2 linked regions of the Alloalcanivorax dieselolei B5 genome follow. Each later gene encodes a partner of the first gene's protein in a complex. Links are inferred from orthologs where the notes say so. Each region holds a gene or a part of one and is shown on either strand. Other genes may lie near its edges.

Region 1 (3,839 bases):
AGACGGCCATCCCCGTGAAGTCCAGGCCCGTATCGGGCTGGTACTCGCCGGCGGCAAGACCGCCCTGGCGAAGCACCTGAAGGAAGGACAACGGGTCAGAGTCGGCGGCTTTCTCAGCCGCGCCGGCTACAAGGGCGAAGCCCGGGACCGTTTGCAGTTGATCGTGGAAACGCTGGAGCCCCTGGACTAGGAATCGAGGAGAAAACCATGGCCCGTTTTTATCGCCGTCGCAAATTCTGCCGCTTCACCGCGGAAGGTGTTGAGTACATTGATTTCAAGGATCTCGACACGCTGAAAGCCTATATCACCGAAACCGGCAAGATCGTGCCCAGCCGCATCACCGGCACCAAAGCACGCTATCAGCGCCAGCTGGCCAGCGCGGTCAAGCAGGCCCGCTTCCTGGCGCTGCTGCCGTACTCCGACAGCCACGACAATTAAGCCGAGGGGACCGTCATGCAAGTGATCCTGCTGGAAACCATCAAGAACCTGGGTGATCTGGGCTCCGTGGTGGACGTTCGCCCCGGCTATGGCCGTAACTTTCTGATCCCGCAAGGCAAGGCGCTGCCGGCCACCAAGGGTAACCTGGCCGAAGTAGAAGCCCGTCGCGCGGAACTGGAAAAACAAGCTTCCGAGCAACTGGCGGCCGCTCAAGAGCGCGCTGACAAGCTGGCCGAAGCGTCCGTGACCATCGGCGCCAAATCCGGTGACGAAGGCAAGCTGTTCGGCTCCGTTGGTACCCGCGACATCGCCGACGCCATCACCGAGCAGACCGGTGTGGAAATGTCCAAGGCCGAAGTGAAGCTCCCGCACGGCGCGCTGCGTCAAACCGGCGAGTACGAAATCGACTTGGCGTTGCACGCCGATGTGACCGTGACCATCAAACTGGCGGTGGTACCGGCCGAGTAATCACGGCCGTTACCCTGCGCCGGTTTGCCCCCTTGGGGGCGCGGTGACACAATCAAGGCACTGTCCGATCATCGGGCGGTGCCTTTTTTGTGGCCGCCGTCCATGGCGGCCACCCTCCGGGCCGTCGCTGTTGCGACGTCAAAAATCGTTCCGGACGATTTTTTGTTATGATCGCCCTCTGATCTTTTTTGCGTGCCACCGAACGGACCCACCATGAACGAGTCTCTTGCGTTGGATGATCATCTTCCCGACAGCCTGCGTATCCCGCCCAATTCCGTGGAAGCGGAACAGGCGGTGCTGGGGGGGCTGTTGCTCAACAACGAAGCCTGGGACGACGTTGCCGAACGGGTCGGCGAGAAGGACTTCTACCGCAAAGAGCATCGGTTGATCTTCCAGGTGATCGGTCAGTTGGTGGAAGAGGAAAAGCCCAGCGATCTGGTTACCGTTTCCCAGGCTCTGACTCACCGTGGCGAGCTGGACGACGTGGGCGGTGCCACCTATCTCTCGGAACTGGCCCGCAATACGCCGAGTACCGCCAATATCAATGCCTATGCCGAGATCGTTCGCGAACGCAGCATTTTGCGGCAGCTGATTCAGGTATCGCACAAGGTGTCGGATCTGGCGTTCAATCCCAAGGGCAAGCCGTCCCTGGAAATCCTCGATACCGCCGAGTCGTCGATTTTCGAAATCGCCGAACAGCAAAAGAAGGGTTCAGGTCCGCAGAACATCAAGTCGGTGTTGAAAAAGGCGGTGGACCGCATTGATGAGCTGTACCGCAACAAGAATTCCCTGACCGGGGTCACCACCGGCTTCGAGGAAATGGACAAGATAACCGCGGGGCTGCAGCCGTCGGATATGGTGGTGGTGGCGGGACGGCCGTCGATGGGGAAAACCACGTTCGCCATGAATCTGTGCGAGAACGTGGCGATCAAGGCCGGTAAGCCAGTGCTGGTGTTCTCCATGGAGATGCCCGCCGACGCCATCGTCATGCGGATGCTGTCTTCCCTGGGCCGCATCAATCAGGGCGCGATCCGTTCCGGGAATCTGGATCAGGACGATTGGCCGCGTATCACCTCGGCGATCCAGATGCTCAGTGAGCAGAAATTCTTTATCGACGATACCGCCGCGCTCAGCCCGCTGGAAATGCGCGCCAGGGCACGCCGGGTGGCGCGGGAATGCGGCGGCGAGATCGGTCTGATCATGGTCGACTATCTGCAATTGATGCAGGTTCCCGGCGCCGACAACCGGGTCAACGAAATCTCCGAGATCTCCCGGAACCTGAAGGGGCTGGCCAAGGAAATGAATTGCCCGGTGCTGGCTCTGTCACAGCTGAACCGGTCGTTGGAACAACGTCCGAACAAAAGGCCTGTGATGTCCGACCTGCGGGAATCCGGGGCGATCGAGCAGGACGCGGACCTGATCATCTTTCTCTATCGCGACGAGGTCTATAACAAGGACACTCCGGAGAAGGGCATCGCTGAAATTATCCTTGGCAAGCACCGGAATGGTCCGATCGGTACGGTTCGGCTGGCGTTTCGCGGGGAATTCCTGCGCTTCGATGATCTGGCGCCGGAGTACTACCAGCAGTATCAGGACAACGAATAACCGGGGCGGGAGAAAACCATGCGCGGTACCCGGTTACAAATACGGCCAACGGCCCTGTCCCATAATGCCGGCGTGGCCCGGACCCTGGCCGACGGCGCCCAGGTGTTCGCCATGATCAAGGCCAATGGCTACGGCCATGGCCTGACGCTGGCCGCCGACGCCATGGCCGGCCAGGTGGACGGCTTGGGTGTGGCATTGATGGACGAGGCCCGGGTGGTGCGTGAACACGGCATCCGCAAGCCTATCCTGGTGGCCGAGGGCTTCTTCGATCAGGACGAGATCGCGGAAGCCGCCCGCCTGGATGTGGAAGTGGTGGTGCACGCCGCCTGGCAGGTGGCCCTGCTGAGCAAACGGCCGGCTCCCCTGGGCGTCTGGCTGAAAATCAATACCGGCATGAATCGGCTGGGCATGCCGCCGGAGCAGGCACGGGAGCAGGCGGCGTTACTGCGGGCCATCCCTGGAGTGCGACTGGCCGGCCTGATGAGTCATTTCGCCTGCGCCGATCAGCAGGATGATCCGCTTAGCGAGCGGCAACTGGCGACGGTGCTGGCGTTATCCGAGGAACTGGGGTTGCCGGTGACCGCCGCCAATTCCGCGGCGTTGATCCGCTACCCGGCGGCGCGCCGGCAGCGGGTCCGTCCCGGCATCATGCTGTATGGCTCGTCGCCGTTCCCATGGCGCTCCGCCAGTGAATTGGGGCTGCGCCCGACCCAGCGTTTCAGTGCCCGTCTGATCGCCGTGAATCCCATTGGCGCCGGCCAGACGGTGGGATACGGCGCCACCTGGCGTGCGCCGGAAAATGGCACCATCGGTGTGGTGGCGGTGGGTTACGGTGACGGCTACCCGCGCCACGCCCCCAACGGTACGCCGGTGGCGGTGAACGGCCGGCGCACCGAACTGGTTGGCCGGGTCTCCATGGACATGATCACGGTGAGACTGGATGGCCTCGAGGCCCGCGTCGGTGACGACGTGGAGCTGTGGGGCGATACCGTTTCCGTGGATGACGTGGCCGTCGCCTGCGGCACCATCAGTTACGAGTTATTCTGTCAGGTCACCGCCCGGCCGGAACGGGTGATCGGCTGACTGCGCGGGGGCGACGCTCCCGGATCCCGGCATCGAGGAGAGTCCGTGGCGAAGAAGAAAACCGCTTTTGTCTGCACTGAATGTGGCGGGGACTTCCCCAAATGGCAGGGACAGTGCCCGGCCTGCGGGCAATGGAACACCCTGCAGGAGTTCGTGGTGGACAGCGCCCCGTTCCGCGCCAGTGGCGGCGCCGGCCGCAGCGGCTTCAGCGGACAGCTGGCGGAAGTGCGCAATCTGGATGAGAT
Region 2 (2,905 bases), 200 kb from region 1 along the record:
ATGACGCCCGCGCCCTCGCCGTGCTCGATAAACTGGTCAAGCAGCGCAAGGATTCCGCCGGTCAGTACCGTGACGCCAACCGTCCGGAACTGGCCGAGGTGGAAGAAGCGGAAATTCTGATCCTCCAGGAATTCCTGCCCCAGCCCCTGAGCGATGCCGAAATCGAGGCATTGATCGACGAGGCCATCACCAGTACCGGCGCCGCCGGCATGGGTGACATGGGCAAAGTCATGGGCTTGCTCAAGCCCAAACTGCAGGGCCGGGCCGACATAGGCGCGGTTAGCGGCAAGGTCAAAGCCAGGCTCACTGGCTGATTCCGGACCCGGCACGCGGTTCCCGTCCATCCCCGACGGCGCCCTCATCAGCCGCTGTGTGCCGGCCTCCACCACCACTCTCTCATTAGCCGGACTTGCCATCAGCCCGGGTGAGTCGGAATATTCTTCCCATGGCCGGTCTGATTCCCGAACATTTTATTCAGGATCTTCTCGCGCGAATCGACATCGTGCCGCTGATCGACGCCCGCGTGCCGCTGAAGAAGACCGGACGCAACTATTCCGCGTGCTGCCCATTCCACCAGGAGAAGACGCCGTCGTTCACGGTGTCCCCGGACAAGCAATTCTACTACTGCTTCGGCTGTGGCGCCTCCGGCGACGCCCTGCGCTTCGTCATGGAGTACGACCACCTGTCCTTCCCCGAGGCGGTGGAGCAGTTGGCCGGCCGCGCCGGTGTGGACATCCCGCGTGAAGAGCATCACGACAGCCGTGAGGAAAAAGCGCGCCGGAGCCGGCTGCAAACCCTGTACGATTTGCTCGGACGGGCGGAACGATACTATCGTCAGCAATTAAAAAGCGCTCCGGACCGGCAAAAAGCGGTGGCTTACCTGAAAGGCCGGGGGCTCAGCGGCGAGATTGCCGCCCAATACGGTCTCGGCTTCGCCCCGCCCGGCTTTGACAATCTGATAACCGGGCTGTCACTGGACCAGGCCGGGCTGGAGCAAGCACTCACTGCCGGCCTGCTGGTGCGGCGCGAGGACACCGGCCGGGTTTACGACAAGTTCCGCGACCGGATCCAGTTCCCGATCCGGGATGCCCGCGGCCGTACCATCGGCTTCGGTGGCCGGGTGCTCGGCGACGGCAAACCCAAATACCTGAACAGCCCGGAAACCCCGGTGTTCCACAAAGGCCGGGAACTGTACGGGCTGTGGGAATGGCGTCGCAGCCGCGACCGCAGTGATCGTCTTTACGTGGTGGAGGGTTACATGGATGTGATCGCCCTGGCTCAGCATGGTGTGCCCAACGTGGTGGCGACCCTCGGCACCGCCACCAGCCCGGAGCACTGCCAGACCCTGTTCCGGCAAGTGAACGAAGTGGTGTTCTGCTTCGACGGCGACAACGCCGGAAGACGCGCCGCCTGGCGGGCTCTGGAATCCACCCTGCCGGCCCTGGACGATGGCAAGCAGGCGCGTTTCCTGTTCCTGCCCGACGGCGAGGACCCGGACACCCTGGTGCGCGCTCAGGGCCCGGAGACCCTGCTGGCACTCACCGAGAAAGCGGACACCCTGTCCAGCTATCTGTTCCGGCACCTGTCCGAGGGGCTGGACCTGGACACCGTGGACGGCCGGGCACGCCTGGCGCGGCTGGCGCTCCCTTACCTGAGCAAGCCCTCGGGGCCGTTCTACCGGGCGCTGCTGGAGGAGGAACTGGCGCGGCTGACACGGCTGGAGCGCTCCTCTCTGGAGCGACTGCGCCAGGAATCACCAGCGGAACCCCCGCCCCGGCCGGCCCCGGCACCCAGGCCAGCGGCACCGCCGCCCCGAGCCGCCCGCCATACGGACCATGCGGACCAGCCGGATTGGGACGACGCACCGCCACCGGACTTCCCGCCGGCCATGGCGGACGAACCGGACCCTGCCCCGGACCGCCCGCACCTGGGATCGCGCGCCCGCCGGCCCGGCCTGGGCCTGGTGGAACGACTGGTCCTGCTGCTGCTCTCCCACCCCCAGGTGGTGCGCGACCGCCCTCTTCCCGAAGGGGTCGAGGAATTGGATCTGGCGCGGGTCGACCTGCTGCTGCAGGTGGCCGGCGCGGTGCGCGAGCATGCCACCCCAGCGGCGGCGTTGGGCGCCATCATGGCACTGGAACAAGGCGAGTCCCTGTCCCGCCTGCTGCGTGAGGCGCTGAAGCCAACCATGGACGACGATACCGCGCGGCGGTACTGGGACGACGCCCTGCATCGCCTGCATACTCTTGCATTGGAACAGACTTTGAAAACCGAGGAAGCCCGCCCCAATCCGGACCTGGCGCGGCTTTCAGAGCTTCACCGGGCACTCGCCAGAGCGCGAGCCGGACACCAGGCGGAACCATAGCGGGGGTCTTGTGATCACTGGCTCAACCCCCCATATCAGCGTATAATACGCCGTTTTCCCAGGACCACGGCTCTTCCAACTACGGGCATTTCGCATGACGACTCAAAAGCAGCAACAGCAGTCACAGCTGAAGCAGTTGATCGCGCTGGGCAAGGAACAGGGCTACCTGACCTACGCCGAAGTGAACGACCACCTGCCCGAGTCCATCACCGACACGGACCAGGTGGAAGACATCATCCAGATGATCAACGACATGGGCATCACCGTGGTGGAAAAAGCCACGGATGCCGATGAGATCATGATGGGTGAAGGCGCCGACAGCACCGACGAGGTTGCTGCCGAGGAAGCCGCCGCCGTACTCGCCTCCGTGGAGAGCGAGCCGGGCCGCACCACTGATCCCGTGCGGATGTACATGCGCGAAATGGGCACCGTGGAGCTGCTCACCCGGGAAGGCGAGATCGAGATCGCCAAGCGCATCGAAGAAGGCACCCGTGAAGTCATGCACGCCCTGGCTTTCTGGCCCGGCGCGGTGGAGATGGT

The links.
Region 2: the proteins of dnaB (region 1) and dnaG are in contact, whole or in part, in a crystal structure (PDB 2R6A), measured with the Geobacillus stearothermophilus proteins. The link is inferred for Alloalcanivorax dieselolei B5 from one-to-one orthologs. Residues at the interface, in WP_033016901.1 of Geobacillus stearothermophilus: Ser13, Glu15, Ala16, Gln18, Glu91, Leu92, Asp94, Ala95, Val96, Pro97, Thr98, Ala99, Ala100, Asn101, Tyr104, Tyr105, Ile108; in WP_049624496.1 of Geobacillus stearothermophilus: Lys456, Leu457, Leu458, Pro459, Ala460, Asn463, Ala464, Leu467, Leu535, Leu536, Ile537, Ala538, Gln544, Glu545, Asp548, Tyr549, His552.

Annotation. Positions count from the first base shown.
Region 1 is NC_018691.1:841,847-845,685, forward strand. The notes cover bases 401-3,315. They hold dnaB (replicative DNA helicase), read left to right. Parts: upstream 401-1,119; coding sequence 1,120-2,511; downstream 2,512-3,315. Other genes in these bases: rpsR (30S ribosomal protein S18), read left to right, coding at 401-438; rplI (50S ribosomal protein L9), read left to right, coding at 454-906; alr (alanine racemase), read left to right, coding at 2,530-3,315. In the rest of the region: priB (primosomal replication protein N), read left to right, coding at 1-190; more of rpsR, read left to right, coding at 208-400; more of alr, read left to right, coding at 3,316-3,594; DNA repair protein RadA, read left to right, coding at 3,640-3,839. UniProt on the Escherichia coli protein: The main replicative DNA helicase, it participates in initiation and elongation during chromosome replication. Travels ahead of the DNA replisome, separating dsDNA into templates for DNA synthesis.
Region 2 is NC_018691.1:1,042,577-1,045,481, reverse strand. It holds dnaG (DNA primase), read left to right. Parts: upstream 1-445; coding sequence 446-2,365; downstream 2,366-2,905. Other genes in the region: rpoD (RNA polymerase sigma factor RpoD), read left to right, coding at 2,460-2,905; B5T_RS04745 (GatB/YqeY domain-containing protein), read left to right, coding at 1-314. UniProt on the Escherichia coli protein: RNA polymerase that catalyzes the synthesis of short RNA molecules used as primers for DNA polymerase during DNA replication.